One region of the Lactiplantibacillus plantarum genome, then DNA from elsewhere that is predicted to be linked to it. Evidence: riboswitches for the same ligand, from Rfam matches in the RefSeq annotation. Region 1 holds a riboswitch; the other holds the start of a gene.
What was found. Region 1 has a riboswitch for FMN ahead of E5260_RS08090 (ECF transporter S component). Riboswitches for the same ligand answer to the same signal wherever they lie in the genome.
Positions count from the first base shown of each region.

Region 1 (15,566 bases):
TTTTCCCGGACCCGTTAACGCCAATGACACCAATCCGGTCATGTTCATTCACAATAAATGAAATATCGTGAAATAACGTCTTCTCACCATAAGTTCGGGTCAGATTTTCTGCTCTTAAAGTTTGCATTGTTACGATCCACCCTTTTTTTACATCATTAAGTTCTATCTTAGCTAGAATCGGCTTAAAACACAACTGACAAACGCGCAAATCAACGTTAATATTTCCTAACGATCATCGATTCGATTGGGTCGTGAGTCACAAAAAACTCCTGAGGCTCACTCGGCCCCAAGAGTTGTTTGGCAACACCTTATTAGTTATGATCACCATAAACATCAAAGACGGTCCGTTCATCATCAACGACTAAGTGTAATTTTCCATCGCTGGCTAATGAGCTCGTCTGATAAATGTTGTCGATACCATCCGCATCCCGTGGCTTGAATGGCAAGTAAATTTGTTCACTACCACGTTCGTCGCCAAACAGGATATCAATTTTTTCAATGTCTTGATAATGTGTCACCCGTTCAAACATCCCACTTGTCACGGATGATAGTTGGGTCGTGTCCGGATCGATCGCATCAGCGTCAGGTTTAAATTCAGCCTTAAATGATTTACAAGGATGAATGATGGTCATATGGCCACCCTTAATTCGACCGTAACTCGTCGTTACCCGGCCGATCCACAGGTCAGAGATATCTTGATGATGAACTGTCCAAGTGTCACCATTCCGAAAATGAAATTTCAATGCTTCTAATGCTCGTTCCATTCAAATCACCTCATTGAATTAGTTTCACTTTAATCGTAACAGATTCATAGAAAATATCAATGGTTTTTTGAATCCGCTACCATCCTTGCAAAATCAAGCAAAGCATCCTGCTGATTTGGGACCTGTTTCATCACCACGGCCTGTAAGCAAGCCGCTAGAATTTGACCCATCATTGGCCCAGGCGTCACCAATTTAGCTTTCAATAAATCGCCACCGTTAATGGCCAATTCATGCTTGTCATGGATTGGTAAGCTAGCATAAGATTGCACCAATTGTGCTTGGCCCTGGCCAAAGCCTAAAATCGTAGCCACCTGATTAGCCGTTTTCAGCGCCTCTAAGCCCGTATAAAAGTTCTCCTGCGCAGTTAACTGACCGTTGTGTTTTAACGCCATCAGCGCTTTAATAGCGGCCGTCACGTGATTAATCAGCTCATTGCTCGTCTTCCACGTCTTTAACAACTGGCGAACAGCCGCTTCGTCAGTCCGTTGCATGGTCCAGCTAAGCAAGGTCCAAGTACTTTCAATACTCGGCAAATGCCAAGCTGGAAGTGCCATTAACTGCCGCAGCATCGCTTCTTGATCAGCCATTGCGGGCATATAACGATACAAGTCAGTGGTCAGCAAGCCGGTCAAACCAGCAACTGGGTGCTGACCCATCAGCAGCTTCTCCCACTCGACACGCGTCCGTTCCACGGCAATTTTCGCCAACAACGCCGCATTATCGGCAATCGCTTGTTCGGTCTGCGATTCAATGGTAAAGCCTAACTGACTTGCAAACCGAACGGCACGCATCATCCGCAACGCATCTTCGTGAAACCGTTCTTCAGCCACTCCAACGGCGCGTAAGATTCCTTGTTCCATATCTGCTAACCCGTCAAACAGATCAATCACTTCACCGTTAGCAGTCATGGCTAAGGCGTTGATTGTGAAATCCCGGCGCTTCAGGTCCTCTTTCAATGATCGGACGAACGTAACCTGATCAGGGCGGCGAAAATCTTGGTAACCAGATTCAGTCCGAAACGTCGTCGTTTCATAACCATTGCCGTGATCTAAGATCATCACCGTTCCGTGCTCGATTCCCGTATCAACCGTCCGTTTAAATAATTGTTTGACTTCAGCCGGAAACGCGCTGGTCGCAATATCGACGTCATGTAGGGGCTTGCCCAAAATCGTATCGCGAACACACCCACCAACAAAGTACGCCTCATAGCCGGCCGCTTCGATCGTCTCAATAATCGGCTTAGCTGCTTGAAACTCAGCTGGCAACTGCGTCAAAATCATAGTAAGTGCTCCAAACCAACAAAGAGTTCGTGATACTGGTTAACTTTTTCAACCGCCACTTTGACACCAGTCATAAATGAGATCCGATCAAAGGAATCTTGGCGAATCGTTAACCCTTCACCAGGGCCGCCAAACATGACCTCTTCGTGCGCCACTAGTCCAGGTAACCGAACCGCGTGAATCCGCATCCCTTCATATTCGGCACCCCGTGCGCCAGGTAGAGTTTCAGTTGCGTCAGGATTACCTTGTTCCTTTGGTTGCCGAACTTCAGCAATCTTCTTAGCAGTACTGATAGCAGTACCACTTGGCGAGTCAATCTTATCGTCATGATGCATCTCGATAATTTCAACATCTGGGAAGTACTTCGCTGCTTGTTGGGCAAATTGCATGAGTAAGACGGCACTGATCCCAAAGTTAGGCGCAATGAGGCCGCCCACTTGCTTGTCCTTTGCTAATTTTTGCAACTCGGCAACTTGTTCATCGGTCATCCCAGTAGTCCCAATAACAGGCGAAATACCATGGTTAAGTGCAAACTTTGCATTTTCATAAACGGCGGTTGGAATCGTAAAGTCGATCCAGACCGTGGCATCCGTCTTAATTTGGTCTAAATCATGAAAAGCTGGCACGTCTTGACCCTTAAAGCGGTCGTCCTCACCTAGATTTTGTTCTCCACTGCGCGCGTCATAGACCCCAACTAATTCAAAATCAGGATTATCAATGACCATCTGAGCAGCCGTACTACCCATCCGACCCTTATAGCCGGCAACAATTACTTTTACCACAATAAATTCCTCCTCAAGATTAAGCTAATTATATTTTAGCAGACAATTGCCAAATTAGGCAGGAGAATCCTCGCTGAACCTGTTTAAACTGTTAAACTAGCCCCATTTTGTTCATGACCAATGGCTAAAACGGTCCCGCTAATTAACTTGCTACTTTGTGGGACGAGCCACGTCCGTCCTATAACACTGATATGAATAAAAAATAGTGTCTGACTCAAAGCGTAGTCCCGCTCGGTCGAACACTATTTGCTTATATATTTCGGCCGCCAACAATACCTGGTGACGCTAAATTAACGTGTCAATCGTCGCTAACACCCCATCATGATTATTGTCATGTGACGTAAGATACGTAGCCATCTCTTTGACGGGTGTAATCGCATTTTGCATCGCAAAACTGTAATCAGCCTCCCGTAGCATTTCAAGATCATTACCGTTATCACCGAACGCGGCCGTTTGACTAGGGGCAACGTGCCAATGCTGCTGGAGATAAGCAAGCCCGGTTGCCTTGTTAACATGTGGTGGAATGACGTCAAGCCCATTACCACCGCTGACAGTCGCACGTAACCGGCCAGCAAATTGCTGATTGATCAAAGCGGCGTGCGCATCAGCATCCGTGGCTTGCCAACTAAAAGTCGCTTTATAGATATGGTCATCAATTGCTGATAGCGATGGCACCACTTGCAGCCGGCTCAAATAGTACCGCATGATTGGACTGTCATCTTGGGGCCGAATATATGCCCCTTGCTTGCCGGAGACCGAGATCTCAGCACCAGCCAGTGCTGGTTCAGTCGCCACGTAAACTAACAGTTCCTGATAAAGCGCCGGCTCAATCAAGCTTTCAGCCAACACGTTGCCGTGATTATCAATGACTAACCCGCCATTTTCAGCCACATAGGTCAATTCACCGTTGATCCCGTCAAAAACATCAATACAATGTTGCAGCTGATTGCCGCTCGCCACAACAAAGTGCTGGCCCTGAGCATTCATTTGATCCAACTGGGCCTGAAACCGATGGTGATCAAACTGATGGTCGTCTCTCAAAAACGTGCCATCTAAATCGGTGGCAATAATAGCTACTTTCACGATAGTAAACGCCTCACTTAAATTTGGTATACGTTCATTTTACCAAAATTGAAAGTGGTTTCAATAACTTTAGAAATGAAACCTCTCAGCAAACGGCGAAGAACTAAAGGCCTAGTAGCCCTGATCCTCGTAGTCTTCTAGCATCGCAACCATTTCACCATCATCTGGTTCAATCGTTAGATAATTCCGCAACGCTACCACGGCACTGTCGGCCATTCCTGCTTCGCGGAAGAAATAAATTGCTGGCTTAAGGAAATCCTTGTTATGTTCAAAGAACGGATAAGCCGCTTCGTAATTATCCTTAGCCGCCTGAAAATGATCGAGCCGGTCATTAGAGATTGCCAAGTTCCAGTAGAACTGTGGATCAAACTCATTACTTTGCAAATATTGATCCAACAAGTCGATATTGTCTTGATAACGGTCCCGCTGAACTAACAAATTAGACAGTTCCAGTACCGTAGTCAAATTATCAGGGTCAATACTCAAGCCTTCCCGTAAATACTTTTCAGCTAATTCCTGATCGTCTAATTTCAAGGCTAAGCGGGCAGTTTGCAAGTACAGCTGCTCATTGTATTGGTCGACCGCTAAACCTTCTTGTAAGGTCAATAACGCCTTGTCCAGTTGATGAAGTTGCTCTTGGGCCTGGGCCAAGTATGGATACAGGGACGCATACTGATTGTCTTGTTCCCGCAGTTTGTCGAAGATATCAACAGCCTTCTGGGGTTCGTTTAATTGCAAATAAGTGAAGCCTAATTCAAACTGGCTGTCCGGCGTGAGCTTGGCAGGCTTGATTTGTTCTAAATAACCCACCGCCTGCTCAAAGCGCCCGGACTCAGCATAAGCCACCCCTAGTCGTTCAACTAAGTTAACTTTAGAGATCTCTAGTTGTCCCTGCTTGATCAAGTCCAAGTAGAAGCGAGTCGCCTGACCGTAGTTACGAATCAAGAAGTAAAATTCTGCGAGCGCAAATTCGACAACTGGTTCGTCCGGTGCCAGCTGATAGGCTTCCTTGAGTTTTTGCTCACTGACTTCAAATAACTCTTGGGTCTGGTATAGATCGGCCTCAACTAACAACGCTTGAACGTATGCCGGTGAGTCTGGCTTAACTTGTTGTAAATAGTCGAGTGCCAGGTCCGTATCGTCCTCATCGATGGCAATATCAGCCAGACTTGTCCGTAAGTCGTCCTCATCGGGATACTTAGCCAGTAACTTCTTATAAGTCCGTTCCGCTTGCTTTAAAAAGCCCAAACCGTACAATTCTTCAGCCAGACTATACAGCGTCTGGTCATCGTCCTTACGTAAGGCCCATGCAAAGTGCTTTTTGGCCGTGTCAATTTGCCCGTTTGATAGTGCTGCGAGCATTTTTTCTGAATAACTCATTACACCCATCCTTTAAACCACTAAGAAACGACTTCATTTAGTCGCCATGGTTTCATCATTTATTTCAATAGTCAGCCTGATATCGTCACATGGGATACCAGCTGTTAATCGCTTGACCTGACAGTCTATCATACCGCAGACGACAGCAAAAAAGCCAGTATAACGGTCGCTATACTGGCTTTCATGTTTGCATTTCATTAACTGATATGCATTATTTAACTGCGTCCTTTAAAGCTTTCCCTGGCTTAAATGCAGGTACTTTGCTTGCAGGAATTTGGATTTCGTCACCAGTTTGTGGGTTACGGCCCTTACGAGCTGCACGTTCACGTACTTCAAAGTTACCAAATCCGATCAGTTGAACTTTTTCACCCTTTGCAAGAGTGTCTTGGATTGATGCAAAGACTGCGTCAACTGCAGCAGTTGCGTCTTTCTTCGTTAAGTTAGTTGCCGCAGCAACGTTGTTAACTAATTCAGCTTTGTTTGCCATGTTTGATTCACCTCCCCGTTACAGAGTGAAGGATCGCCGTGCTTTTTAACATCGTTGATCCAGATGATCATTTTTGAGTGGTCCAAAAATGAGAGAAACGATAACAAGCATCATTTCTTCATCAAAGATAGCATAGGAATGCTGTAATAGCAAGCTTTTTTAGCCTTTTCAGCGAAAATAGCGCAAAAAGATGATAATCGTTTACATCAATCAAATAATGTGCTAAAATGCTGATTTTACGCGCTTTAGCCTACTTACGTCGCCGTTCGATCATGTGGATCGGCGTACCACTAAAATCAAAGGCATTCCGAATTTGATTTTCAAGGAACCGTTCATATGAAAAGTGCATCATATCAGGGTCATTCACAAAGACCACAAAAGTTGGGGGTTGAATCGCCACCTGAGTGGCATAGTAAACCCGTAGCCGCTTACCATTGTCACTCGGTGTCGGATTCATCGCAATCGCATCCATAATAACGTCATTTAAAACGGACGACTGAATCCGCCGCATATGGTTCGTATTGACTTTCTTAATCAACGCGGGTAGTTGCTCCAAACGTTGATTAGTCTTAGCAGAGACAAAAATAATCGGCGCATAGCTCAAGTAAACGAACTGATCACGAATATACGCTTCGAATTCTTGCATGGTGTGGTTGTCTTTCTTAACCAGATCCCACTTATTGACCACGATGATAATACCCTTACCCGCTTCATGCGCATAACCAGCAACCCGCTTATCCTGCTCACGAATGCCTTCTTCACCATTGATGACAAAGAGTGCCACGTCACTATTATCGATTGCCTTGAGCGCACGCATAACGCTATAACGTTCGGTATTTTCGTAAACTTTTCCTTTTTTACGGATACCGGCCGTATCGACCATCACAAACCGGTCACCATCCTGATCAGTAAACTTGGTATCAATGGCATCCCGGGTTGTCCCGGCCACGTCAGAAACGATGACCCGGTCTTCACCCAGCAAGGCGTTGACAATTGATGACTTACCCACGTTCGGGCGGCCAATCAAACTGAAACGAATCGTCCCCGGTTCGTCCTCCCCACTTTTTTCAGGAAAGTTTTTGATAACAGCATCGAGCAAGTCCCCAAGTCCGAGTCCATGCGCACCTGAGATAGGGTACGGATCGCCAAAGCCAAGGGAATAAAAGTCATAGACTTCACTCCGAAGTTCAGGATTATCGACTTTATTAACACCCAGCACGACCGGTTTGTTCGACCGGTACAAGATTTGGGCAACGTGTTCATCAGCGTCCGTGACGCCTTCTTTGATGCTAACTAAATAAATAATGACATCAGCTTCATCGATTGCAATTTCGGCTTGCTGTGTAATCTGTTTAATGAATGGGGCATCTTCGATATCGATCCCACCCGTATCGATCAAACTGAATTCTTGACCAAGCCATTCACTGTTGGCGTAAATCCGGTCACGAGTCACACCCGGTGTATCTTCAACAATCGAGATCCGATCACCCGCAATCCGATTAAAAATCGTTGATTTACCAACGTTTGGTCGCCCAACAATGGCGACGACTGGTTTTGCCATATTAATTCCTCCTTTACCCTCGTAGCGTCAGGTTCCTGCTACAAGTCTCAAATTAATTGGTAACACCAACTAATCTGTTCCTAAAAAAATATCCTTCAAGGCAAGCTTGAAGGGTATTTTTAATCAATCAATGATTAGTTTTCATCATTGTTGCTTTCAGCATTCTTCAATTCGTCACCGATCAAATCACCTAAAGTGAAACCAGTTGATTCTTCAGGAGCATTAGCCGTTGAACGTTCGCTAGCAGTCCGGTTGTCCCGGTTGTTGTTACGACGACGGTTATTGTTACTCCGACGTTCTGGTTGACTTTCGTTGTCATCGTCAGCAGTTTGTGGCTTTTCTTCCAAAGCTTTAATTGATAAAGCTAACCGCTTTTCGTCTGGACGAACGTCTAAGACTTTGACTTTGATTTCTTGACCAACTTTTAAGACATCGTTTGGTGTTGCAATGTGTTGGTGTGAGATTTGTGAAATGTGAACTAACCCTTCAACACCAGGGAAGACTTCCACAAAGGCACCAAAACTCGTCAAACGCTTAACTTTACCATCAAGTACAGCCCCTTGTGGTGCTTTTTCTTCAATACCATCCCAAGGTTCTGGTAAGGTTGCTTTGATTGATAATGAAACCCGTTCGCGGTCAGCATCAACGGATAAAATCTTAACCGTGACTTCTTGACCAACCTTCAATACATCAGCAGGCTTTTCAACCCGTTCGTATGAGATTTCTGAAACGTGAACCAAACCATCAATCCCGCCGAGGTCAACAAAGGCACCGAAGTTCGTCAAACGAGCAACTTTACCTTCAACGACATCACCAGCTTGTAAGGTCTTCAAAGCTTCTTCACGTTGTGCTTCGCGTTGCTTTTCAACAACGGCACGGTGTGATAAGATCAAGCGATTTTCGCTAGGTTCAATTTCAATAATCTTAAGTTCAAGTTCTTGGCCTTTATAGGCATTTAAATCTTCAACATAATGATCATCAATCATTGAGGCAGGGATGAAGCCACGAACACCAGCGTCAACGACTAACCCGCCCTTAACAACTTGCGTTACCGGAGCTTTAATCGTATGACCTGCTTCGTATTCTTTTTCAACATCGTCCCAAACTTTGCGAGCTTCTAACCGACGATGTGACAGTAAATAACTGCCGTTTTCCTTGTCGCTGCCAATTCGAGAAATGACAACCAAGTCTAATACATCACCGACTTTAGCGGCTTCGTTGACATCGTCAACCCGTTGTGTTGAGAGTTCCTTCAAAGGAACGACCCCTTCAACACCGGTACCTTGGATACCAACAATTACTTGTTTGTCGTCGTCGATTGCTAAGACTTCACCCTTAACAACGTCACCGACGTTTACTTCTTCAACGCTGTTTAAAGCGTCTAAAAGTTCATTTTTCTCTTGGCTGTTTTCGTTTTCACTCATGCAAATTTCCTCCTGTCAACAATAACTCTAACCTATATCATAGCTGAAAATGCAATGAAAAGCTAGCTAAAAGCATTAAGTTAATGCAATTAGATTGTTGAACTTTGTTTTTTTGTAATAATTTTGGCAATGGCAGCAACAACTTCATCGATTGACATTGGCGTCGTATCAACAAGTGTGGCGTCCGTTGCTTGTGTTAATGGTGACACTTTACGCGTTGAATCTTTGTGGTCACGTAATTCAATCTCAGCCTGTAGCTGAGCCAAGGGCGTATCGATCCCTTTTTTTACATTTTCGGCGTATCGACGCTTAGCCCGTTCAGCCGCTGAAGCAACTAAAAAGATCTTAACTTCAGCATTGGGCAATACCGTTGTCCCAATATCACGACCGTCCATCACGATCCCACCTGCATTGGCCATCTCTCGCTGTTGTTCAGTTAAAATCGTACGCACCTGTGGTAACGCCGCAATCGTCGAGACGTTATTCGTCACGTCTGGTTGGCGTATCGCCGCCGTAATATCTTCCTGATTAGCAAAAACCAGTTGATCCGGCTCGCCGGGTTTAAAACTGATCTTGAGCGACTTCATTGCCGTAATCACAGCCGCTTCGTCTGCTAAATCAACGTGCTGTTGCATTGCCCAGTACGTGACTGCCCGATACATGGCACCAGTATCCACATAAATATAGCCAAACCGTTTTGCAACGAGTTTGGCTACGGTACTCTTGCCAGCTGAAGCCGGACCATCGATGGCCACCTGTAATGCTTGCTTAGCCATTAACTAACCCCTCACAATCTGAAAAAATCGTGTATTAACGGACACGTAACCGTTGACCAGCCGAAATCGTTGCATCAGATGATAACCCATTTAATTCCAATAGCTTATCCACTGAGATTCCAGCATTCGTAGCGACCCGATAGACCCCTTGACCGGCTTCTACCGTGACGTACTTAGTCCCTGAAGATGATTCTGAGGAGCTACTACTACTGCTAGCGCTGCTGTCGTCAGTACTCGCACTTTCTTCCGAGCTGGCAGCAGTAGAACTAGCAGCCTTGGAACTGGCAGCTTTAGAGCTAGCCAAGGCTAAGCTACTACTTTTAGCAGCCGCCTTTTTCGACGATGCGGCCGCCTTCTTCTTGCTAGCAGCAGTCGATGACTTACTGGCAGCAACACTGGCCGATGACTTCTTCGAGCTCGAACTAGCAACTTGTTCAGTCTGTTGCGGATTATTAAGCGAATTCTTTTTCACCAAGAAATAACCAATTGGTGCCAAAGCAAGCAACAATATTAGTACGACTAACACGGTCGTTAGCGTAGAGTTGCTACTGTCTTGTTTTCGTTTTTGAGTTCGCGATAAATTGCCCGAGTCATCCCGATCGTCTTCAAAAGTTTTGTCCCACGGCTTATCCGCTTGGGATTTGTCATTATCATTTTTTTGACTCATAGGGTGTTCCTCCTCAAAAAACTTTCAACCAATATTGTAACATAACCCGGAATTGATTTCTTTAAGAATTTGGTAAAAACAATTGAGCTAAGTGCTGATCCCACGACATTATCGTGGCTGTTGACTCATCATGCGTCGCCATCAACCCTAACGCAGCCAGCGGTAGTGGTTCACCAGCCAACTGACAACACTGATCTGTATGGGTAACAGCTGGCTCACCAAAGTAAGTTAACATCACGGTCCGATGACAAATTGTCGTTTGGACGTAACTCATGAGCGCCCGCAATTCTCGTTCCTTAGCTACTTGGCGATCAGCAAAAATCGTTGCCACGGTCGTTGGGGGAGTTCCTTGTAGCCAGTATGACTGCAAAACCTTACTACGATCATCAGTCGGTGGCTGCTGCGCTTGATAGCGGCTATAATCTTGCTGAATTTCATTGGGAGTCGCAGCCGTCAATTCGTTCAAATTCCGCACCAGGTTTTCGTCACCTGGTGCGTACAACATAATCGCCATCGCCTGCTGACCATCACGACCTGCGCGCCCAATTTCTTGAACATAGTCGGCCAAAGTCGTCGGTAAATGATAGTGGATCACTAAGCGAATATCAGCTTTGTTGATACCCATTCCAAAAGCAGATGTAGCACAGATCACATCCAATTGTCCTGCCATGAACTGCTGCTGGATCTTGAAACGGTCATCAGTCGCTAAGCCGGCATGATAAGCCGCGACCCGTAACGTGGTTGTCGTTCGTAGCCATTCCGCTATCAAATCAGTTTGCCGCTTGGAAGTAAAGTAAACGATGACTGGTCCGCGCGCACTTGTCACTAAATGTTGCAAGGTCGCGCGTTTACTAGCTTCATCATTGACCTGTTCGACTGCTAAGTAAATATTAGGACGATTAACCGAATATAAGATTTGCTGGGCATCTGGAACGGTTAATTGTGTCAAAATATCTTGTCGAACGCGTTGTGTAGCCGTTGCCGTGAGCATTAGCGTTGTCGGTGCCTGTAACCGTTGTCGAATTTGACCAAGGCGACGGTAGTCAGGGCGAAAATCTGGTCCCCAAGTTGAAATGCAGTGGGCCTCGTCGATAACTAATAACGCCAGTTGCACTTGCATCAGCGCTGTTTGAATAATGTCTTGACCCAACATTTCCGGCGAAATGAACAAGAATTTAAGCTGCCCTAAATGATTCAACAGATACTGGCGAGCACCATAATCTAGTTGGGAGGTCAAAGCAGCAACTTGCTTTTCGCCTTGATAGTTTAAGCGTGCCACCTGATCTTGCATCAAGGAAATCAGCGGTGAAACCACCACAACTAGCCCGGGCAGTGCGGTTCCAACGAGTTGATAGATCAATGATTTGCCGGTCCCAGTTGGTAACACTGCCAAGACATCTTGACCTGCTAATAATTTCTGAATGACGGCTAGCTGCCCGGGGCGAAATTCATCGAAGCCATATTTCGTTTTCAACAGCTCATATAATTCATCTTCTGACATGCTGACACCTCATAATCTGAAATAGCCGAAATTCAAAAAAATCTAGCGTGGGTAGCGCAGTTTGGGCCTCTTGGAATGACCAGTTTGCAATGTCGGACTGGGCTGCAAAGATGGTGGCCAACTGCTGAGTTAATTCATGATTCAACACCATTTCAAACGGAAAATCAGGCGACCAAATCGCCACCTCCAACAAGTGCTCCCGTACCGTACTCATCTTTAAGTGCCGCGTCTGCGCAATTGCTGCAAGTTGCTGGGTCTTCAAGAAAGCTTGGTAAGTTTGCTCAGCGCTTTGACTGATGGCACTCGCTTGAGTGAGCACTGACAACAACTGGGAAAATGGATCACGCGGGTGTCGCTGAATCCAAGCAATCCATTGGCATATCACGTCTGTGTGCATCAAGCTAGCCTCCCAGGGTTGTCGACCTAATTGTGCCGCTAATTGCTCATTAGTCAGTCCCGGTTCTTGATACCCCGTTATACCTTGAACAAACACCGTTGGCAACTCTGGGTCTGCCAAACTCGTCAAGAAGGCAGTCAAGGCCGCATGAATTTGCTCGCCAAGTTCCACCTTCGACTGCTGACGTAGCCATTGTTTGACCTGGGCTTGAATCCCCGGATCAGTCGTCACCGGATAATAATGGCGATTATGATGTACGAGTTCGGAAACGACTTGTAGGGCTAGCTGACTGACGATTCTAAATCGGCGGACATCAGTGGTTTGAAATACTTCAAAATTTTGGGGCATGTATAAAGTTTGTCGGAGTTTGGCTTGCCGATGTTCCCCCGCCTGCGTTAATTGCCAGCATCCCGTGGCCGTACTCGTCAATTGACCGTTTTCAGTCAAAGCCGCAGTTGCTGCCATGAAATCTTCCAAGGGAACCTCGTGGCAACTGTCGAGCAAATCCAAGTAGCCGGCAGTTAACCCCGCAAAAAGCGTGGAGACCGTACGGCGACCGCGCAAGACATTGAATAGGCCCTTTGCTCGTCGCGGCGTCGTACTGAATAACAATAAAACGTAGTCTGTAAACACGCTAAGGCCTCCCTTAAGTCTTGCTATTGTAATTGTTAATTGCGCACTAAATGTGCCAGTTTTTAAATTAAGTCGTGATCAGCCCAAATTTACGTGCGTCAGTGTCGCTGACAGTGACCCGCGACAAAGCATAGCGGCCAACAGCTTTTTAATCTTTCTAAGCCTTAATTGAAGCTTCAAATTCATCAACTTACTGCCACATTAAAGCTCATGGATAACCATCCGCCAACCGGCAGTGTGCGTCTTTAAGAATATCACGGTGGCACCAATATAAAAAGGCAGTCACCCTGCAGTTACGCAATTAGTGACCACCCACATTATTTTAACGACTTAGATTAAATTCGGCTCATAAGCTGATTATGGTTGCCTAACCACTTAGCTAATCGCTGATAGACCAGCCAGAAGACGTTGCCCACTAGCAATCCCTTGATCAAGTTAAATGGAATGACTGCCACTAACACCACTGTATTCAGCGACATGCTGAGCTTCATACCCATTACTTGCAAATAGAATGGCAGAACAAACGTTAAGTTAGCCAACGATTCAATCGCCACAGGCATTCGCCACTTGGGATTGCCCCGATAGTAACGAAGTACTAATGCAAATGCTAAAATCAATACTGCCGTACCTAAAAAACTAGCAAAAGAACCGATTAAGTCATAGATGGCAAAGCCCATCATGGCCGAATGTAGGAGCAGTTTGATGATAGTGATGACAAACGCGCCCCCGACACCAAAGAGAAAGAGCCCAATCAGAATTGGGATATCTGAAAAATCAATCTTCATCCATGGCGCTACCGGTAAAATCGGAAACTCCAGTAACATTAAAATATACGCAATGGCACCGAGTAAGGCTATGCCCACTAGTCGGTGTAACGTTGTATGTTGCATAACGCACCCTCCTATGGGTCATCTTCAATGAACCGCATTACCATTTGTTCAACTAAAAAAGTCCGCCCGATCACACTAACTGTCATCTGGGGGCGGACTTACTTGCAACGCTTGGCAAATAAGCTCGATCTTCTTTATACCAGACTTTACTGTCGACTTTGGAATTGCACCAAATCACTATGCACACGCATAGGTCGCGGGTTATTACCGCCGGTCGGGAATCACACCCTGCCCTGAAGATGAACCAATATTTATTTTTACAAATTCATTTTAACGGCTTTCGTTCAAAAATGCAAGCGCTATCGTTCACCTTTTAACTTACTAATTTCAATCGGCTTCAATTTACGGTATTCGCCCGGTTGTAAGCTTTGCAAATCGAGAACCCCATAACGTTCACGTTTCAACTTAGTCACTGGGTGACCCACTGCAGCCAACATCTTTTTCACTTGGTGGTTATGACCCTCGTGAATCGTTAGTTGGACCAGCGCATTATTCTTCTTGTGATCACTATCTAACAAGTTCGACTTCGCTGGAGCTGTCTTACGGCCATCGATTTCAACACCCAAGCGCAATTGCTTGAGATCAGCATTGGTTGGTACCCCTTCAACTTTGGCCAAATAAGTTTTTTTGACTTCGTACTTCGGATGAGTTAGCCGATTAGCGAGAGCCCCATCATTTGTCATGATCAACAAACCTGAAGTATCGTAATCCAAACGTCCCACCGGATAGATTCGTTCCGGTACGTCTTCAAAGAAGTCTAATACCGTTTTACGGCCCTTCTCATCATGAACAGTTGTAACGACCCCCCGCGGCTTATAAAATAAATAATACACGAGTTTTTCTGCATTCAATGGCACGCCATCAACCTCGACATGGTCACTAGGCTCAACCTTTACACCGAGCGTGGTGACCGTCTTCCCATTCACCTTAACGTGACCAGACGTGATCAACACTTCTGATTTACGCCGCGAAGCGATGCCCGCTTCCGCCATTACCTTTTGTAATCGTTCTGCCATTATTCATCCTCACGTTCTGCTTGTAATTTATCCTGAAATGCATTTAAAAAGAGGTCTGTCTCTGGTGCCGGATGCTCAGCGTCACTTAAAGCAGCTAAGTCAATCGCTGGTAAGTCATCCAAAGACTTTAGTCCAAAATAATCTAAGAACAGTTCCGTCGTTCCGTATAAAATTGGTCGTCCTGGCTCACTTAAACGCCCCGTCTCGGTAACTAGTTGTCGCAAAACCAGCTTTTGAATCGTTGACCCACTGTGTACGCCACGAATCTCATCAATTTCAATCCGCGTCAAGGGTTGCCGATACGCAATGATTGCTAACACTTCCAACGATGCTTGCGACAAACTCGTGGTGAGTGGTGCTTCAAAGTAGCGCTTTAACACCGGCGCCACCGCGGCCTTAGTTGCTAACCGGTAAGTATTCGCCGTTGATAAGATCATTAAGGCACTGTCTGGGTCGGCTTGATACTTCGTGGCCAGTTGTGTGAGCATCGTTGTAATCGCCGGCTTAGCAAACCCCGTGGCGTGCTCGATTTCGGCGACCGTGATGCCCTCATCGCCAGCCACAAATAATAGTCCTTCAATTTGTTCAATGTTCGTCATGCTGTTCATCCTGTCGTAAATATAAATGAATCGGACTCAGTGGCTCAGCTTGCTGCAGCGCCACTTGATCCTGCTTGGTTAATTCTAACACAGCCATAAAGGTTGTCACTAACATTTCATCGCTGGCACTAACCGTAAATAGGTCGGCAAAATCCAGTCCTTGTGGTTGATGTTGCAATTGCGTCGTAATTTGTGTCATCCGCTCATCAATGTTGATGGTTTCAGCCACAACCGTTTTCGTTAGTGGCCGTACCCGCCGCCGTTTAGCCACTAATTGCCGAAAAGCCGCTTGCAGATCATCTAATGTAATCCCCGCAGTCAGCTTG
Region 1 is NZ_CP039121.1:1,736,393-1,751,958, forward strand. Features, by position in the region: gene E5260_RS08025 (ABC-F family ATP-binding cassette domain-containing protein) at 1-127, opposite strand, end outside; gene E5260_RS08030 (hypothetical protein) at 312-764, opposite strand; gene E5260_RS08035 (CCA tRNA nucleotidyltransferase) at 821-2,044, opposite strand; gene dapB (4-hydroxy-tetrahydrodipicolinate reductase) at 2,041-2,826, opposite strand; gene E5260_RS15505 (hypothetical protein) at 2,910-3,044, opposite strand; gene E5260_RS08045 (Cof-type HAD-IIB family hydrolase) at 3,112-3,909, opposite strand; gene E5260_RS08050 (tetratricopeptide repeat protein) at 4,021-5,289, opposite strand; gene E5260_RS08055 (HU family DNA-binding protein) at 5,501-5,776, opposite strand; gene der (ribosome biogenesis GTPase Der) at 6,027-7,337, opposite strand; gene rpsA (30S ribosomal protein S1) at 7,472-8,761, opposite strand; gene cmk ((d)CMP kinase) at 8,851-9,537, opposite strand; gene E5260_RS08075 (LysM peptidoglycan-binding domain-containing protein) at 9,572-10,204, opposite strand; gene E5260_RS08080 (RecQ family ATP-dependent DNA helicase) at 10,266-11,705, opposite strand; gene E5260_RS08085 (YpbB family protein) at 11,692-12,735, opposite strand; gene E5260_RS08090 (ECF transporter S component) at 13,071-13,625, opposite strand; FMN riboswitch at 13,749-13,870, opposite strand; gene E5260_RS08095 (pseudouridine synthase) at 13,925-14,641, opposite strand; gene scpB (SMC-Scp complex subunit ScpB) at 14,641-15,240, opposite strand; gene E5260_RS08105 (segregation and condensation protein A) at 15,227-15,566, opposite strand, start outside.

Region 2 (15,566 bases), 360 kb from region 1:
GAGCATAGTATTGTTTTGATGAATGAGCTATTCTCTTCAACAACAACGGTTGATGCCGAAAAGTTGGGTCAATTAGTGTTAACACATTTGACAGCAAAGCAGGCCCATGGTGTCTACGTCACATTTTTAGAAAGTCTTGCTAAGCTTCCACATATGGTACCGATGCAGGCTCAAATTATTGCTGGTACGACGATCCGCGCTTATAAAATATATCGTTGTTCGGAGACGGTTGGGACATATGCGACTAGTTTATTAAACAAGTATCAACTGACAACTAAGGCAATTGAAAGGCGGTTAAAGCATGCAAGTCAATCTAATCACGCTTGAAAAACAGCAGTATCTTGACGAATGGTCGTTAACAACTAGTCAAAAAGCCGTGATGGCTGATTTAGAATTACAACCAATTGTTGATATTATGGCAGCGGATGATCACGTTATCGCAAAAATTGCGACCAGATTATTTTTTACACCATTAACAACTAGCCGGGCGTTGACTTGGCGTCAAGCAACGGTTAAACATGCCCTGATGCACCCGGACTATTACGAATGGTTGTATCAGTTTACAACGACAACCATTGAAACGGTCCGGCAAAATTTTTGGGAGCTTGGTCACGAGTCGGCTAGTTATCATCTATACAACAAAAGTCGTCTATTAACGCAATATTTGCAGGCAATTGGCACGATATTGGACAAACCATTACCTGACCATCCGGCGCCAGCACTTCAACAGTGGTATCAATCGCTAGATACACTGTTCAACGGTCAACTAGAGCCGATGAAAACATTTTTGCGACAGGTATTATTTGATCATGGTTATGTTTTACCAGCGCACTTGGCCACCAATCTGGATACAACAGTTGATGAGGTGATTGATGTCGTACCACCACATCGGTTTCAAAAGGTGTTTACTAAGTTAAAGATACATGCGCAGGGATTTGAAATTGCAGAACGGGATGATCATAGTGCTAAAGCACTTGAACACTACAAGAATCAAGCAGTGATGAAATTAGCCACCATTTTAGTGAATGTTTATCAGGAAGTCGTCAATTGGTTCCAAGAGTTGCGATTGGAAACAGGTTGGTTAGTGGGTGTAATTCAATTAAGCCGACGACTACCAGCGGCACCACGGTGCTATGCGACGTTGGCGTCATCAATGGAAGCACAACAGTTGATTAATCCCTTGATTTCTTTATTGCTCAACCAACCAGCAGTTGCAAACGACTTCTTGCCAGTTCAAACGGCATTGACCGTTATCACGGGAGCAAATCAAGGTGGTAAAACCACTTTTTTACGCGCCGTGGGGCTGGGGGAATTAATGGCTCAGGCGGGGATGTTTGTCATGGCAACTTGTTACCAGACACCGCCCTTTGAGATGGTGTTGACACATTTTAAACGTGAGGAAGACCAAGGTGAACGGCACGGTAAGCTGGATGACGAATTACAGCGAATGGATCAACTTATCCACGTTATGAGTACGTCTAGCTTGGTATTAATGAACGAGTCGTTTGCATCAACTAATGAGCATGCGGGGTCGCAAATCAATTTTCAAATTACCCACGGCTTACTGGAAGCCGGAGTGACTGTCATTGCGGTGTCCCATCAATTTGAATATACACAACTTGTTCAACGCTATCATTGCCGGCCATACTTTCTAGTGGCGCAACGGCAAGCGAATGGCAATCGTAGCTATCATATGTTGCCTGCTGCGCCTAAGGCCACTAGTTATGGCCTTGATATTTATCATCGGCTGATTCGATGATAACGGCTTATAAAATAATTACTGGATTTTAATCGTAATGAAAGTGGTAAAAAATTGAACATTAAATTAGAAATGGCAGTTCTGGACAGTACTGGGGACGAAAGCGCCGTGAAGTTGGTGCGTCAGGTTTTGTAGTTATTGAGCATAATCGTGAGATGCTAGCGGTCGGCTAAGTTCGGCTAATTTGTTAATGATCAGCGTTGAAACTGTTGCTTTGTTTGAATTGTGCGTAAGATATTGGTACTATCAATTTGACCCGGTAAGTGGCGCGATTACTGACAATTATTTATGTCAATGGCCGCATTCCTTGGCCCAAAATAATTATATTGATATTGCCAATTATTATGGTTGTAAGCCACTCTTTTCGAGGGTCGTGATGGTGAGAAAAACAATTGTCGTGTGTGTCTATCTGTGGGGGCATATGGACACGTTATTGATGATTTGAGATGTTAGCCGAGCTTTTTTCAGTGGATGGCGCATTCAGACTACTAGTAGCACAAGAAGTCTTGTTGTTACTGAAAGGTACCAATTATAATTGTTATTTCGTAAAACTATTTGAGTCATATTGGGGGAATTAGCATGCAAAATCCACGGTTAACCATTATTGTGCCTTGCTACAATGAAGAAGCGGTGTTACCTAAGTCTGCACACATCTTGGATGGTATCTTGACGGATCTGATCCAACACAAACAGGTCAATGCGGCAAGTAAGTTATTATTTGTTGACGATGGTAGTCAAGATAAGACTTGGAAACTGATTAAGTCGTTGGAAAAACAGTACTCAACCGTGACGGGTCTTAAGTTTAGTCGTAATTTTGGTCATCAAAACGCGTTGATGGCTGGGATGCAGGTCGCCAGTCCGACTGCTGAGATAGTCATTACGATTGATGCTGATTTGCAAGATGATCCACAGGTAATCCCAGAAATGGTGGCGCGCTATCGTGCTGGTAGCGATATCGTATTAGGTGTCCGCAATGATCGAAGTAGTGATTCACTTTTCAAACGATGGACCGCGGACGGTTTTTATCGGCTAATGGAGCGTATTGGTGTGCAATTAGTACCTAATCACGCCGATTTCCGATTGCTAAGTCAACGGGCAGTTCAGGCACTGTTAACCTATGAGGAAACCAATTTATTCTTGCGTGGAATCGTACCACGACTAGGTTTTCCAACAACTAAACTTTATTATCATCGCCAACCACGTTTTGCGAGTGTTTCAAAGTATCCATTACGTAAGATGGTGGCTTTTGCTTTTGATGGGATCACGTCATTTTCAATCGCACCGATTAAAGTAATTTTATTGTTTGGCATGGTGATTAGTGGCGGTAGTTTGATGATGATGCTATATGCGTTAATACAAGGATTACTAGGGACCGCAACGAGTGGCTGGTCCTCACTCATGACAAGTCTATGGTTTTTAGGTGGGATGCAATTGATAGGTATTAGTATTGTTGGCGAGTATGTAGGAAAAATTTTTGCGGAAGTCAAGCACCGGCCCCGCTATATTATTGAAACGGATGATTATACGGCAACTCAACAGCCAGCTATTGTGAATTCGCAACGGGTGCACGGATGAAGGCCGTGGTTAAGAGCGTCAATTGGCTGGCGGCCGCGGTATTGGTCGTCGCAGTCGGCATGGCGTGGTTGCAACCGATTCACTTCTTCGGCAACCCGGACTGGGCGTCACCGATCGTTCAATTAGCCATGGTTCTGGGATTATTGGTCATGACGATGGCTGGCCGGCAGGTGCTCAAACAGTTATCATCTCGTCAGTATCGTTGGCTGTTGATTGGGCTGGTCGGCTTAATCGCCATCGTGCAAATGTTGATTGCCACTAGTTTTGTTGACGTGGCGCGGGCCGACCCGTTTTTCGTTCGGCAGCAGGCACTGTTATTAGCGCGGGGCAGCCATCATTGGCAACATTATTTTATGATTTATCCCAATAATGTGAATTTTACGTTATTAGTTGCGAATCTGCTCAAGCCATTATTGAAACTGACGCAGACGCCCTGGGTATTATTAAATGTCATCCGATTTATCTGGATCGATACCGGACTAATCAGTGGGTTATATTTACTAAACCGTTGGCGTTACTGGCAACCGGGGGCGGTCTCATTTAGTTTGTTGTGGCTCGTCAGTGTTCCCGTGGCCGCATTTGGACTATTTGCATATACGGACGCCCTCGTTTTGCCACTAGTTCCAGACAGCTTGGCCTTGCTCACACTCGGACTAAGTTTAACCGGCTGGCGTCGTTGGGGCGTTTTGATTGGTGATGGGTTATTGGTGGCCGTGGGCGTGGTGATGAAGACTAATCTAATTGTGCTCTGGCTCACTCTCGTATTGATGGGGATCATCTTGTGGTGGCAACGACAATTCAGTGGTCGGCAAATGTTAGGCTGGCTCGTCAGTTTAGTGATGACACTCGGGGTGATGTTTGCGGTGATGCGGACTGCCCAACAGCAAGCGGGTTATACGCGCCAAGCTGATGCCGCCTTACCGGCAACCAGCTGGATTGCGATGAGCTTGAACCCCCAAAGCTCGGGTGAGTACCGACATGACGATTTTGCGCGCGTTAATCAGATGCAAACTGTGGCGGCCAAGCGCCAACAGACCCAGCAAATGATTCAGCAGCGGTTACATCAGATGGGCGTTACGGGGACCCTCGTACATTTACTCAAAAAGATGCGGGTCTTCTGGGCGACTGGCGATTTTGATAGCTTTAAGTTGACCACCCAGTGGATTCGTGCGCCCCGCTGGTATTTGAATCATCAACGCCAGCTTCAATTTTGGCTGGTTCTAATGACGCAAACAATCTACCTGACGATGCTGGTGCAAGCAATCGTGACTTTGATGAGGCGGCGCGAGTGGGCCGTGACGTTCGTTGCCCTGGCAATTCTCGGTTTAACGGTTTTTCATGTCGGACTTTGGGAAGTAGAAGGGCGCTATGCGTTGCCACTATTACCGGGATTGATGCTCCTCAGTATTGTGGGTGGTCGTGAGTTGCCGGTGTGGCACCTTAATCGAGTAATACGGCGCCAACTGACGTGGTTGGTCGTTGTACTGGCGGCAATCAGTGTGGTCAGTTTGTGGCAGACGAGTCAGGCGACGCGGATTACTGATGTGGTACGTGGCAATCAGGGCAATGGGCGTTATGTTGTGTCCACGGTTCAAAAAATTAGACCGGGTCACGCTGTTACGTCGCCGCTAGCCGTTAGTGGTAAGAGTAATGTTTTACGGTTGAAGCCAGTTGCGACGCATGAGCGCGTAACAATTACCTTGACTAGGGGGGCGCATGTCGTCAAACGGTGGCGGGGCTCGGCCAATGAGTTGACCACTTTGAATTATCCGTTGACAGCGGCGGGCAACCTGCGATTAGCGATTAAAAATACTGGTCAGACGCCCGTCCGGTATGGTGTGATGGCGGCCAACTACAGTCCGTTAACAGGCCGGGTGACGGCTAAGCAGCACGCATACTTACAAGTCGTGATAAAACAGCAGTTTATTAAGCCGCACGCGTTAACGACGGGTGCCGCCAGTCTAGCAGTTGTCGGCTGTGTGGCGCTGGCGACCATTTTATCGTTAGGTCGGTTACGGCCAGAAACTGAATAATAAAACTTGAATCGAAAGTCTTAATAACTGGTGTTGCCAGTGTTGGGACTTTTGTTTGTGGTTAAACGAAATATAATAGCCGTTAATTTGGGTGACTTATCAAGGTGAGGTGAATTCAAATGGTTCAAATTATTGCGCATACTTTAGTGACTGCCGGGCACGACATTTTAATTTTAAAACGCAATCAGGTTGAGCATGGGCGGCCGAATGTTGATGCCAGCTATTGGGATCTGCCCGGTGGGTGTGCATTAGCTAATGAATTACCGCAAGTAGCGGCCAAACGCGAATGTTGGGAAGAGACTGGGCTGAAAGTTCAAACTGAGCGCGTTATTTGGGAAGATTCCACCTTTGACAAGGCTAAAAATCAGGTGTACACGCGTTTAGTGTATAGCGCACAGGCATTCGTTACTAGACCGACAGTCAACTTAGATCTTACTGAACATATGGCCTTTCTTTGGATGAAACCTGAATTGATTTTGACTAATATAAGAATTGTGCCCTATCTAAAACCAATATTAACGCGACTGGTCTAGCAGTTACCGCGACCATTAAAACAACAATCGGACTGCCTAGCAGAATAGCTTGGCAGTCCGATTGTTTTGATTGACACGATTCTAATGGTGGCGATATCGTTGACGCCAAAGGATGAAGCTAAATCCACTTATGATTGAGATCAGTAGTCCACCCAGCAATCCCGGGACGTGGTAAGTTAGCTGGATCTGATTCTTACCGGACTGAATCGGCAGGGCTAACATCCCGCCAATGACCGTTTTAGGAGTAACTTTGACGCCGTTGACCGTTGCGCGCCACCCCTTATCGGCTGGAATAGCAACGTAGAGCCATTTTTGTTTGGAGCGATTGGTGACTTGACCACTGACCACGGTATGAATGCCCGAGACGTGGTAAGTCGGTGTAAAGCGCGTGGATAGCAGTTGCTGTTTGACTTGGTTGAACCGGGCTTGATCCAGGCTGGCGATGTGGACATGGGTGCCAAGCGTTGGTTGGGTACGTTTGACCGTTAACGTGATGACAGCGCCTTTGTCAAAATAACCTAGCGATCGGAGCACTAACTCACCGTTGGCATTGAACTTAGTCGGGACTAAGTGACCGTTGACCCGCATCGTGGTGTACTTTGTTTGACGAGTCGTGTCGTTATAATACAGCGTCCCGGTGCGTGTCATCCTTAATTTAACTGTATGCAAATACGGATAGCGTTTGGCCTGTGAATCTTGGACGACGTGATCTGAGAGCGTCGTGGCATTGCCAAAATAGGCGCGTTTCGATGGCCGCAAACTTTGTAAGAGGCGTTCTTGATTGATAATGGCACTATTCTGACGAAGCTTTAACTGTCTAAATGCTATTGGCACGGCAAACCCTAACCCGTTTTGACTACGGAGCCGCGTTGTCGCTTGACCCACGGCGTTTAATTGCACAGCGTATTTTACATCTAAGAGTAAATCAGTGACCGGATTTAGGCCTTCTGAACTGACACGCCGGGCGTTTTTAGAAAATAGCCCAAGTGACTTCAACATGAGACGTGTTTGGTTCGCAAAAGTTGAACTGTAGTAGGTAATATCGTGAAAGTTAAATAACATCGGGTCGTTGTAATTACGATACTTGCTATCATAATTGTAGGCCTGATTGATTAGCGTATTTTGATTTTCAACGCGATATAATTGACCATCAGGATCGTTGACGGCTTGCATTTGGCGGTATTCGGTTCGATAGGCAGTTACAAATTTAGCCTGATTCCCTAGTGGTGACTTCGCCATCATGAGGGTACTGTTAGTCCCTAATTCTAAGGCGACGATACCTGCCAAGCTGAGCGTTTGCCACCGCTTCGCCGTTGCGAATAAGGCAATTGCGGTTAAGATGACAGCGACTAAGCTGAGCGCCAGCGTTGAAGTTGTTAAGGGGTGCTTAGCAGTTCGTTGGGCAAACCAGCCTAATATCAGCGCACTGACCATGAGTGTCGGTAACAACCATTGCCAGCGCAAGGCGATCCGCCGGGGGCCTGCTAACCAGGCTTCAAAAGCGATCATGATCAAGACAAAGCTAAAGAAAAAAGCATTGCGGTATGGAAAGCCAGCGGGCGTTTGAAACATGTGCCAAATCGTATCTAAGGTACGAATGTTCATACTCAAGAAGAGTGCAAGTAATAGTCCGAAGCTATGCCATTTGTGAGCTTTAGTCAAGTTGGGCTGCACCCAGAAACTTAGGGCCAGCAAGACGACCAGACTACTGCTGAAGACGGTTGGTGCGTGTACGAGCCGAGTCGTAAAATTGGCGGCACCTAAGCCAAATTGACTCAAAACAGCTAAACCGAATTGTGGGACCGGTAAGTAGCTCGATAATTTGACCGCAGATTTAGCCGTGGTCAGCATGCCTAAACCAGTGGGGATCAGGACAAACATCGTGCTTAACCCACTGAGTAGCATGGTGACCACGACGTGCCGAATTAACGAAAATTGATGACGAACAGTTTGCCAAAGACTGTCCTGAGGGCGTTTGCGTTCAAATAGTTGATAAATAAAATAGTAAATCACAAATAGGCAAGTCATATAGCCTAAGTAGTAATTGGTGACGATACTGACCCATAACCAGCCGAAAAAGCGCCCGGGATGACTAGTTGCAATTAAGTGGTCGAGTCCTTGAATGACCAGTGGTAACCAAATTAATGTATCCAACCACATGATCGTAAAATAGTTGAGGGCAACGAAGCCAGAGAGGCTGAAAGCAACACCAAAAATGGCAGTCGACCACCGCTTTGTTTGAAAATGCGTTTGTAAAAAAGCCGTCATAGTGACCGCAATCAAGCTGATTTTTAACATGATGAGTAGACTAAGTCCGGTTGGCAAATTGGCCGCCGGAAACAACAACATCAAAATGTTAAATGGGCTTAATAGATAGTAAGCAATCGTGGGTAGTGCGTTACCGCCTAATGACTGTGAAAATGAATATAATTGAAAACTATGCGTTAAAATGGCATGCCGATACGCGGTGAAAAATGATAAGTATTGGCCACCCATATCACTAATTAATAAGTTATGGTTACCGAAGGGCGTGATCCCCCAAATTGCGAAGACAATCCCCATGATAGCAAGGGACAGTAATCCAGCTGTCACTGCCACTTGCCAGCGGCTTGTTTGATAATTAGGCCACATTTTATTCAACTCCGATATTATGAATGATTTCATTGTACCGTACTGAAACTTGAAAACTAGTTAAGAAAAGCGAACAATTTTCTGAAAAAAGTTAAGAATTAGTGTTAGTCATTATCATTTTTATAAAGTTTGCTAGCAGTTTAACACAGCAGTTCACGAGGTTAAACTAAAAGGGGTGATTGACAATTGATTAAGAAAGTGTTTTTATAAAAGGTGAAAACTGAATACGATTTCTTCGGGGCAGGGTGCAATTCCCGACCGACGGTAACAACGTAAGTTGAAGTCCGTGACCCGCGTGAGCGGTGGACCCAGTGCAAGTCTGGGACCGACAGTATAGTCTGGATGGGAGAAGAAAATTATTGCTTGAATTTTACTAGGCAGTAGTGGCTATTGGCAACCTTTAAGTAGGTTTATTTAGCTGGATCCTACTGGTGAAATCTATTTGGCGAACACTTCACACCCGATTATCGATGATTTGATAATTGGGTGTTTTTTTATCTTGTTGGAGGTGAACCAATGTTAACTGATTTTATGCAAATGGCTATCGATCAAGCCAAATTGGCGGGGGTGGCGACGTACCAAAATCCCCAGGTCGGTGCGGTATTAGTCAAAGACGGCCACGTGTTAGCTCAAGGTTATCATCATTATTTTGGCGGTGACCATGCTGAGGTGGATGTGCTGCGGCAGGTCACACCAGAACAGGCGCGTGGGGCCACGTTATTTGTCACACTGGAACCTTGTTCACACTATGGGAAGACGCCGCCGTGTAGTGCGCGAATCGTCGCGGCTGGAATTCGGCAAGTCGTGATTGGTCAATTAGATCCCCATCCAATCGTGGGTGGTAAGGGACGTCAGTATCTTTTGAACCACGGAGTTGATGTGGTGACGGGCTGTTTAACGGACAAAGTTCGCGCGTTGAACCCCCACTACAATCATTTTTATGTGCAGCAGCGACCATGGATCACCCTAAAAACGGCGATAACGCTTGATGGCAAAATTAATACTGAAACGCCGACTCGGACGCTGGTTTCCAATCATGCTAGTTATATCGATAGTCAGTGCTTACGGTCACAGTTTCAAGCGATTCTGATTGGTGAACGGACGCTAACGATTGATGATCCACAATTAGCCGTCCGACTGACGGCAATGGTGCAGCCACCGGTTCGATTGGTGGTGTTGAATACGAGTACCGTGGCGTTAAACCACCGGCTTGTTCAGGACGGTCAGGCACCAACCTGGTTACTTTGTCGTCAGGCTGCGGCTAGTGACGACCAACTTCGAAACAGTCCCAATGTACACGTCCTGATTGGCAACTGGACACCCGCTGCAATCAGTCAACTATGTGTCGAACAAGGCTGGCAGTCACTCTTAGTTGAAGGTGGGGCTCATCTGCAAGCTGAATTTGTTGCGGCTGAATTGATTGACGAATGGGTCAGCTACATCGCACCAATGATGATTGGTGGGACGGGTTTGCCAGCCGTTACCGGGGCCGCTGCGATGACACCGTTGACATTTGAACAACCAACGGTAACTTGTTTAGGGACGAATATCCGGCTACGGGCCGTTCGAAAGGAAGTTAAGTAAATGTTTTCTGGAATTATTCAAACCAAGGGCCGTGTCAGCCAAGTGCACCAACAAGGGTTGGAAATGACCCTTACGATTACCGCACCGTCGCTGATGACACCGAGTCTTAAGATTGGTGACAGTATAGCGGTGAACGGCATTTGTTTAACGGTAACGACCCGACAAGCGGATGCTTTCAGTGTAGTGGTGATGCCTGAAACGGTGCGTCGAACGAACTTAAAGATCCTTGTGGTCGGTTCATTGGTGAACCTAGAACGTGCGTTACAAGTGAACGCGCACTTAGATGGGCACATTGTTCAGGGGCACATCGATTACTGTGGTCAAGTGATGCAGCGACAATCTGATGCGCACGCGTTGCGTCTGTTGATCAGTTTACCGTCAGAATATCGCGCACTAGTAGTCACTAAAGGCTCGGTGGCAGTTGATGGGGTTAGTTTGACGGTCGTAGCGGTCACGGAGACAACGTTTGAAGTCGATTTAATTCCGCATTCACAAGCGGTGACGACCTTGTCTAAGTTACAAGTTGGAACGCTGGTGAATGTAGAAACGGATATTCTGGGCAAGTACTTGGCCCGGCAATTAGCATTAGAGGGGAGTCATTAAGATGGATACAATGAAAAAGGTAGCAGCGGCCTTGGCCGCATTAAAACGGGGCGAATTGATTATTGTTGCGGATGATGAGACGCGTGAAGCGGAAGGAGACATGGTTGGCCTAGCCGCTAAAGCAACCACTGCGACAGTGAATCGGATGATTACATCAGCGCGGGGGCTACTCTGTGTTCCGATGGCGCCAAGTATCGCCACGCGACTACATTTGACACCGATGACTAGTGAACACGATGCGTTTGGAACGGCATTTACAGTCTCAACGGATCACCATACGACGTCCACGGGAATCTCGGCAGCTGATCGGGCGACCACGATTCAAGCGTTAGCCAATCCCAATAGTCAGGCCGCTGATTTCTATCATCCCGGGCACGTTTTTCCATTGATTGCGCGGACTGGTGGATTGTTAGCGCGGCGTGGTCATACTGAAGCGGCCGTCACGTTAGCACAATTAGCAGGTGTGACCCCCGCGGCCTATATTTGTGAAGTTATCAAGAAAAATGGCTTAATGGCGCGGCGCCGTGATCTCAAAGCTTTGGCAGAGGGCTTACAATTACCGCTAATCACCATTGAAGATATTACCACCTACGTGATTCAAACGGGTGCCGCCCAGCTGACAACGACCCCGAGTGTCAACTTACCGACCAAGGATGGTAAGTTCACGATGACTGGTTTCGAAGCCCCCGGTCATACGGCGTTGCCAGTGGCACTGCAAGCTGGTGATATCAGTGGCGATGAACCAGTGTTAGTGCGGTTACACTCTGAATGCTTTACGGGCGATGTTTTAGGATCGCGGCGGTGTGACTGTGGTGATCAATTACACGCCGCACTCCAAAAGATCAGTCAAGCTCAGCGCGGTGTTTTCGTCTATTTACGGCAAGAGGGTCGCGGCATTGGCTTGGCTAACAAACTAGCAGCTTACGCACTTCAAGAACACGGGGTTGATACGTATGATGCGAACGTGCAGTTGGGCTTTCAACCGGATGAGCGCCGGTATGATATTGCGGCATTAATTCTACGCCAAATGGGGATTACACGGGTTCGTTTGCTGACTAATAATCTTGACAAGGTTGAGCAGTTACGTGCAGCGGGGATTGATGTTGTTGAACGGGTCCCCTTAGAAATACCAGCCAATCAGTACGATCAAGCTTACTTAAAAACAAAACGTGATCGATTTCATCATCAACTCACACTAACGGAGGGACACGAATGACAACTTTTAACGGCAAAATTAATGGCAACGGGCTTAAGATTGGGATTGTCGTGGCGCGTTTCAATGCGTTTGTAACGCAGCAGCTTTTAACTGGGGCACAAGAAAGTTTGGTACAGCATGGGGTCAATGAAACCGATATTGACGTGGCCTGGGTACCGGGAGCTTTTGAGATTCCACTGACGGTTCAAAAAATGATTACAACCAAGCGCTATGATGGCGTGATTGCACTTGGGGCAGTCATTCGGGGTGCAACCGCGCACTTTGACTATGTTTGTCGTGGCGTGACGACGGGGATTGCGACCGTCAGTTTGGCAACCGATACGCCCATAATGTTCGGCGTTTTAACCACGGATACCATTGAACAAGCTATGGATCGCGCTGGCTTTAAGAGTGGCAATAAGGGTGCTGACTGTGCGGTCAGTTTGTTAGAAACGTTGGACGTGCAGCGGGCAATATTAAAAGCTGACTTGGCCTAAATGACGTAAATTAAGGGTATGCATAATATTTCAAATACCATCAATTTGTAACTTGGGCCATTGTTGATGCCACTGCTTCTGTGCCATTCGCTGCTGATAGATTGCCATGTGCTTGGCATCCTGGCGATAGTAGGGGATTGGGGAACAGCGAAAGTTTATCAAATCGTCTACACCGTATGGGGCGATTAGCTTGATTTGATTTTCGTCTAAAAAGGCGCCAATACAAGTTGGAACTTCGACAAAGTGACCAATTGCATCGGTAACGGAAGTGAATTCGGGATCCTTATCAAAATTATAATGTGCCATATAGACCTCATTTTTTATTTGCCATTGGTATTGTGGGGCTTTATCAGTAAGTTGCTGATAGATTTTTAAATCATCGCTGGCTGGTCGCTCAGGGTCAAAAAAGACGACGTCAATATCACTGTTGAACATCACTGGCTGCCCGCTGAGTACTTGCCAAACAGTATTACGGATGCTACCAGCCGCCAATGCGCCTTGTTTTAAATGACAGTCTTGAATTAATTGAAGAATCGTCATTAAAGCAGGAGTTGTTTTAATAATATGAATAACTCGTTGTTCGTTGGTCATTGAAAACACCTCAATTTAATGTTGGTTAAAAATAGTCTAACATAGTAATGATATCGTGCAATTCAAATAAAGGATTTGCTTTTGCTGATTTCATAAAAAATTAAGGCCGCTTACCACTACTAACTGATAGTGGTAAGCGGTCTTAGTTTTTGGTTGTGAGTTTAAGTAATAATTGCCTAGTCTTCCGTAACCTCAATCTTACCAACTGCAATTGGTAGGGTTACGTGAGCATCATACATGCCCACTTCACCAGCGACTGATGCAGGTAGGGCTAAGTCTTGTGGGACGCCGTGAATATAAATGACCCGCTTGTCTAGTTCTAAGTCATCGGTACCGAAGACTTCTTTGAACTTAGCCTGTAGGTCGCCTAAGGGCACATCGATTTCATAAGCGAAGTGGCCCTGCGCGTCGGCAACTGGGTAATTATCATTTGGTACGTCCATATGATGGGGCGCATTATCAAATGGGACCATCGTCGTCCCAGAAACAGGTTCAGTTTCAGGCAAGTCTACAAAGCCGTCGTGATTGACATCTTGGGCCATAGTAGCAATCTGTGCCGCTTTGCCATCTGGAAAGCCGTGGAAATGTTCCCAGTGTTGCGTGTTGGCCGGGGTATCGAACATTTCAATGGTGACGTGTAATTGGTTACCAGTTTCAGTGAAAGTCGCTGTGCCGTGTGGGGCAGTACCGATTCCTTCGGCGTTCAGCGGGACGATGTTAGCAACGTATTTTTTAGTCATGAATAATTCCTCCAGTTCTTCATTATATGGTCAGTATATGCTAGTCTAATCATATAAAAATTGACATAGATCAAGAAAAGGAGAAATTATGCATTCAAAAATGGATTGTGTGAGTCGTTCACCATTATTTTCACCGCTAGCGCCAGCGGTGAAAGCCAAATTAATCACGGTGACCCATCACCGGAAATTTTATCAAAAAGGGCAGTTGATTCGTCAGCCACTCGACCATCAGGAAGGCATGCTCATTTTAGATGAGGGAATGGCTAAAATTTATGCCTTAGCTGCTAATGGTAAGGAGAAAATTATTGAGTTGTTGCGTAGTGGTGATGTCGTCGGACAACACTGGCTATTTGCACCGCATGAGAATCAGGGATTTATTCAAGCCACGAGTGATGCGTGGGTCTGTTCCATTCAATATGATGATTTTCAGCGATTATTAGGTGAATCAGCCAGTTTATCATTAGCAATGATCAATAATTTTGGGAACCAATTGATTGAAGCTGAGAAGAATCAATTGCGACGAGATTTGCTGGATGCTAAAGCGCGTTTGATGGCGTATTTGCGCGATTGTGCCGTTGAATCCGGACAAATCGAATTTGAATTGCCGTTGAAGAAGAAGGAATTGGCGAATATTTTGGGGATTACTCCCGAAACCCTGAGTCGTCAGTTTAAACAATTGGCGGCTGAAGGGCAGATTATCGTCAATAAGCGCCAGATTACAATTTGTTAGACGGGTAAAGGGGGGCGTCGCCTGGTTTTGGCTAGTTAAGGGTGACGCTGGTTCAATATTAAAAATAAAGTCTGATTTCCAACGCAGTATGGGCTAGGAAATCAGACTTTATTTGACTTGTGAGGAAGAGGTTCTTTAATGATGAAAATGCCGGTTAGCAACGCCACTTGCTCGCAATGCCGGCAAAACGACTTGATCAATGAGATTGGTGAGTTGCTGATCAGTGTTCATCGGTTGGTTGATGATGTCGCAGTACCGTAATTGTTGAAACAATACTAATTGTGCGGCTTGGTTAGGCCAAATCTGAAGTTCACCGTGGTTTTGTGCATTCGTCAGAAGTGGCTCGATCAAGGTCAAGTTGGCATGATCAATTTGAGTCACTAACTGCGTGAGATCGCGCTGGTTCTGCGCGTTCAAGGCTGTGGCAAACAATAGCCGAAAATAGCGGAAGGGCCCCGTACTAGTTTGTTGGATAAAGCGTTGCGCTAACAGAATGAGATCGGTACGAAGACTGCCAGTATCTAATGGCGTGGTCGTAAGTGCAATGGGAGTCTTTTGTATTTGATGAATAATAGTATGAAAGATGAGGTCAAAGGTCGAATCCCAGTAGCGATAAAGAACACTGCGGCTGGTAGCGGCCGCAGTGGCTACTCGTGAAAAAGTGACCTGGTCGAGGCCGTATTGACTAAGCAGGGTATAGGTGGTGTCATAAATCGCGTTTTCCAGTCGGTTGCCACGTCGACGTTGATTGAGTTGGGTCACAAAAAGATCTCCTAATTGGTTTTAGAAACAGTTTACTGCTTTTTGTGCCTTAATAATAGTGATTTCCGTAGCCAAACGATTGTTGTAGTTAAAGACAACGTGTATCTTAAATAGCGTTGTTAACAATAATTTAAGTAATCAGAGGCGGAAAATATGGCAAAAATTATTATTGTCGGGGCTGCACATGGCGGCCGCGAAACGGTCAATGGCTTATTAGCAGCTAATACGGATAATGAGATTCATTGGTACGAGCACGGGCAATTCGCGACGGCTTTGGATTGGGCTCCGGCGGATGCTGAAAAAGAGCGGTTGGCCTTGTCCCAGCAGGTGACT
Region 2 is NZ_CP039121.1:1,374,070-1,389,635, forward strand. Features, by position in the region: gene E5260_RS06270 (MutS-related protein) at 1-327, shown strand, start outside; gene E5260_RS06275 (MutS-related protein) at 302-1,759, shown strand; gene E5260_RS06280 (glycosyltransferase family 2 protein) at 2,339-3,334, shown strand; gene E5260_RS06285 (hypothetical protein) at 3,331-5,367, shown strand; gene E5260_RS06290 (NUDIX hydrolase) at 5,487-5,900, shown strand; gene E5260_RS06295 (YfhO family protein) at 5,982-8,531, opposite strand; FMN riboswitch at 8,759-8,889, shown strand; gene ribD (bifunctional diaminohydroxyphosphoribosylaminopyrimidine deaminase/5-amino-6-(5-phosphoribosylamino)uracil reductase RibD) at 9,048-10,115, shown strand; gene E5260_RS06305 (riboflavin synthase) at 10,116-10,718, shown strand; gene E5260_RS06310 (bifunctional 3,4-dihydroxy-2-butanone-4-phosphate synthase/GTP cyclohydrolase II) at 10,720-11,934, shown strand; gene ribH (6,7-dimethyl-8-ribityllumazine synthase) at 11,931-12,410, shown strand; gene E5260_RS06320 (nucleotidyltransferase family protein) at 12,441-13,001, opposite strand; gene E5260_RS06325 (hypothetical protein) at 13,178-13,741, opposite strand; gene E5260_RS06330 (Crp/Fnr family transcriptional regulator) at 13,830-14,471, shown strand; gene E5260_RS06335 (TetR family transcriptional regulator) at 14,607-15,233, opposite strand; gene E5260_RS06340 (FAD-dependent oxidoreductase) at 15,387-15,566, shown strand, end outside.
Region 2: it holds a riboswitch for FMN, as region 1 does, so the genes downstream of both, ribD (bifunctional diaminohydroxyphosphoribosylaminopyrimidine deaminase/5-amino-6-(5-phosphoribosylamino)uracil reductase RibD) here and E5260_RS08090 (ECF transporter S component) in region 1, are expected to answer to the same signal.